Regions from separate parts of the Aneurinibacillus uraniidurans genome, predicted to be linked through region 2. Evidence: riboswitches for the same ligand, from Rfam matches in the RefSeq annotation. Region 2 holds a riboswitch; the other holds the start of a gene.
The links. Region 2 has a riboswitch for magnesium ahead of PO771_RS08690 (ABC transporter permease). Riboswitches for the same ligand answer to the same signal wherever they lie in the genome.
Positions count from the first base shown of each region.

Region 1 (2,413 bases), 870 kb from region 2:
AGGCGAGTTCACCGGGCTCCCGGAGCGAACAGTCGCAACATCCCTGCAAGCGTACCGAAGCGAACGGCTTCTTCCTTCTCCCGCTCCCTTCCCCCACACGTTGCCGATACTACAAAAAAAGCTGCCTCCACTCGCCATGTTCTAGCGACTGAGACAGCCTGAATATATCTGTTACATAAACTTGCGGCGCAAATACCACCACATCCACCACGATAGCCCGGATAAGACCAGGCAAATAAATAGCGTCATATACCACGATTGCTGGAACGGTAGTGGCACATTCATACCGAAGAAGCCAGTGATAAACGTAAGTGGAAGCATAATGGTAGAAATCATCGTCAGGATGTTCAGATTCTCGGTTGTTTTGGCGCTCACGATCGAATAATACGTATCAAGGGCACTGTTCACGAGCTCCTTAAATGTCTCTGTCGAATCCGCAATGCGTTCAAGGTGATCTTTTAAGTCAATATAGAATGGAACGTTGTCTTCTTGAATCGGGAACAGCCATTGACTGTTTACATTGGCGAATACCCTTTTCTGCGGCAGGATCATACGCCGGATTAGAATCAAAGTCCGCTTCAGTGCAAGGAACTCCTCGGTGACGACTTCCATTTTATGTTCATACATCTCGTCCTCGATCTCATCAATACGAATGCTGATGCGGTCAAGAATCGGAAAATATTCATCGGTAATCCCGTCAATAATAGAATACAGCAAGTAATCAGAGCCACGGTTCATGTATTCCTTGCTTTTGAGGGATGTAGCCGCAATTCGTCCAATCGAATGCATCGGGCGTTTATGGATCGTAACAATATAATTCGGCCCCATGAACACATTGAGTTCAATCGTCGTAATCTCGGTGTCACTTTCTTCATGATAGCGCAAGGCATGGAACACGAAGAAATGGTAATCTTCATAGTTATCCACTTTGGCACGCGGACTGTGCTGAAGACAGTCTTCGATAGCGAGTGGGTGGAAGTTGAACAGATTGGCGATGTAATGCAACTCCTGATTGCTCGTGTTGAACAGGTCAATCCAAAGCAAATCTTCATTAGAGTGGAGGAATTCGTCAATTTTGTTCAAATCCACATCATGGTACATCTCCTGCTGTGAATGATTGTAGAAATACGTTTTGATCACGGGAGCCACCTCCTTAAAAATCAGTCAAAATAAAAAGCGCCTCTCCTCAATGTTCCGGGAGAGGCGCTGCGATATGCAATCACGCCACGACAAAAAGCACGCAAAAACGCGCTTCGTCCATTCCCCTGGTTGAGCTTTGGCACAGAACAACGTAGAGTCCGCTGACTCAGCCACGTTAAGTAAAGCCTTAATCCGGCAATCCCTGTTCTACCCATTGGCGTCTTTCGACGTTTCCGGGCAGTGGCCTATGTTTGAACTGGAGCCTCGCCTAACGAGAATCGTAAATCATAGTAAAGTTGAAGCTTCTCTAAGCATAAAAAGCATGCTTCGTTTTGTCAATCCCTTTCCTGCCAGAAAACCTCTATTGCGTTTGTAAGGGAAAATCGTGCATACTTGACAGACATAAATGACGTCGTAAGGTACGAAGAGAAAGGAGTGCATATGATGAAACGGAAACATACACGGACACTGCTGGCCACGCTCGCACTTGCAGCAGTAGCAACGGGCGTGGTGCAGGCAGCTCCTGCTTTGACACAAATCTGGGTCGATACGAATCCCGTAACCATTCAGGTTGGAAATGGCCCGAACGCAGAAAAGCATACAGGTACATTCAACAACGGAGAGCAAAAAGTGCCGCTGTCATTGCTGCATAACGGTACAACATACGTGCCGCTTCGTTTTGTAGGAAATGTGTTGCATAAAGAGGTAAAATGGGACGCGAATGGGAGAATCATTACGATTTCCGATGGAGGGCAGGGTGGTATTGTGGCTGGACAATTGGAATCGGTTCTGGGATACGATGGCGCAGACTCGCTTGTCTTCTCTGTGAAAAATCAAACAGAACGTGAGCATACGCTCACATTTACAAGTGGGCAGAAATTCGATTATGTAATTTGGAACGAGAAGGGCGAGAAGGTACGTCAGTACTCAACGAACAAAATGTTTACCGCTGTAATGTCTAACCTTGTGTTGAAACAAGGACAGGAGGAAACATTTACAGCGCCGCTTGAAGGACTGCCGGCCGGTACGTATAAAGTGAAATTCTGGCTGACAGCGCAAGGAGCGGATATCAGTCAGACGATTACATTCCATGTTTCGGCACAGAAATAGAAGATGAGGAATGTGGAGTCAACCGATTACTTGTTACAAGAGCTGCAAAAAGTAGAAACGTGGGAAGCGGAGCAAAAAGATTTATGGTTTTGGGAGAGACTTGGTCGTCTTCCGTTTGTTTTGCTTGATAAGCTAACCCCGAATTTTTTGCGGGATAAAGCCG
Region 1 covers NZ_CP116902.1:2,604,653-2,607,065, reverse strand. Annotated here, with positions in the region: gene PO771_RS12975 (magnesium transporter CorA family protein) at 172-1,140, opposite strand; M-box (ykoK) riboswitch at 1,256-1,423, opposite strand; gene PO771_RS12970 (BsuPI-related putative proteinase inhibitor) at 1,582-2,250, shown strand; gene PO771_RS12965 (EcsC family protein) at 2,254-2,413, shown strand, end outside.
Region 1: another riboswitch for magnesium. It lies ahead of PO771_RS12975 (magnesium transporter CorA family protein); the one in region 2 lies ahead of PO771_RS08690 (ABC transporter permease).

Region 2 (2,413 bases):
ATCGCATTGAACCAAATCCACGCACGACGACAGTCGATGAGGGTGCTCGCATTGCTCGTGAAGAAAACTGCGACCTGATTGTGGCGTTAGGCGGCGGCTCTACAATGGATGCGGCTAAAGCCATTGCAACAACAGCACTTTCTAACCGTCCCATTTATGATTACATGCGCGGCAATCCTGCTGGCACAGCAAGCGAGCTTTTGCCTATCAAAGAAGCGCTGCCGCTCATTACCATCCCAACACTGGCCGCTACCGGATCGGAAGCAAATTCTAGCGCCGTTCTCACCCACTGGGATACAAAAGAAAAGTCCGGCATCGGCGGACCTGGTCTGTTCCCAAAAGCGGCCATTCTTGACCCGGAGCTAACCTACACAGTGCCTGCCTCCTATACAGCAGACGGTGCGGCGGATATCTTCACTCATCTGTATGAAGCGTATCTCACCGGAGATGAGCATGCCAACGTACAGGATGAAATTACAGAAGGTTTACTGCGCAATACAATCATGTATGCGAAAAAAGCGATTGATGAGCCAACCGACTATGAAGCTCGCTCCCATCTGCTCTGGACGAGCACACTAGCGCTCATTGGCATTGCTAATGCGGGGCGCGGTGGTTCTTTCCCGGTGCATGCCATGGAGCATACCCTTTCGGCTCACTACGATATTTCCCATGGACGCGGGCTGGCGATTATTACTCCTGCCTATTTTGAGCATGTCATCAAAAAAGACCGGCCGCATCGCCTGGCCCGTCTGGCACGCAACGTATTCCGCATCACCGAACAAAATGATGAATGTGCCGCCCAGCTTGGAATCGAGGCACTCATTGCCTGGTATAAAGAACTTGGGGTATACGGTACGCTCGCTGATATGAAGATTAAGGAAAGCGATCTGGCGATGATGGCCGACGAAACGGTTCGTATAAACGGCCGCGGACGTTCATTCATTCCGGGCACGCGTGACCTTACGACTGAGGATGTACTACATATTTTCAAAGCAGCATACTAATGTAAAGAGATTCTTTACAGCATTCTGTTTTAGGAGTATATTTGTGAATGGATATAATGTCCTCGTTAGGTGAGGTTCCTATACAAACATAGGCCACTGCCGGGAAACATCGAAAGATGCCAATCGGTAGAACAGGGATCGTCGGCTTAAGGCGTTCTTTAAGGTGGCTGAGAACCACATTTCTCTACGTTGTATAGTGCCAAAGCTTTACTAGGGGGAGCAACAATACGTATATGTATTGTTATTTATGCTACCCTCTCATACTGAGCAGGGTTTTTTATTTTTTAAGGGGGGATACTGGAAATGGATAGTAGTAGTCGACTTGTATTTGAACAAGTAAAGCCTAGTATACATATCTTATGTAATGGGAAAGCAAGATTTCTATCCTCTCTTCACGCTTCTGTTTTTTGCCACTATTTCCATGTTCACCTGTAGGGCGGGATATGGTAGTGGCTACATTCGTGTGAAAAGGTAAAAATCAGAAGTCTGTTTTATTCAAGCTCTCCTATCATCAGGAGAGCTTTTTTATGCTGTGTATAGACAGGAGGGAGTTATTATGAAAATAAATTTATTCTCTTCATTTGAAGAAAATAAAAAGTTCGGTTGGGCGGATTTATTTGTTATTATTTCTATTTTTTCTGTTCTGTTTTCTATTTTAAAATTGGGGGCCGGAATGCGTGTCCCTTTCTCAACCATACAACATCCTAAAATTAATTTAGACCCGAGTTATCTGCCCTATTATGCAGGCAGATCATTGCTTCGCATGTTTATCGCCTTTGCAGCTTCTTTATTGTTTACGTTCATTTATGGACGGATTGCAGCATTCAACCGAACGGCTGAAAAAATTATGATTCCTGCGATTGATATTTTGCAGTCCGTACCGGTACTTGGTTTCTTATCTGTGACCGTGATCGGGTTTATGTCGCTCTTTCCCGGCAGTTTATTAGGTGTAGAATGCGCTTCTATCTTTGCGATATTTACTGGGCAAGTTTGGAATATGACGTTTAGCTTTTATCATTCATTATCTACGATTCCTCATGATCTGCAAGAAGCAGCCAAAATAAATAAATTGGGGAGCTGGGCTCGCTTCACCAAGCTGGAAGTTCCTTATTCGATGATTGGACTTGTTTGGAACAGCATGATGTCATTTGGAGGAGGATGGTTTTTCCTCGCTGCTAGCGAATCGATCACCGTCCTGAATCAAGATATTCATCTCCCAGGAATCGGATCCTATATGGCAACTGCGGTCGATCAGGGGAATATTTTTGCAATTTTTTATGCGATCCTCACCATGGTCATCATGATTCTCGTAGTTGATCAACTATTCTGGCGTCCGCTCGTAGCCTGGTCGCAAAAATTTAAAAACGAACAAACAGAAGCAAATGACATTACAACTTCCTGGTTATATA
Region 2 covers NZ_CP116902.1:1,730,111-1,732,523, reverse strand. Annotated here, with positions in the region: gene PO771_RS08695 (iron-containing alcohol dehydrogenase) at 1-1,004, shown strand, start outside; M-box (ykoK) riboswitch at 1,059-1,229, shown strand; gene PO771_RS08690 (ABC transporter permease) at 1,561-2,413, shown strand, end outside.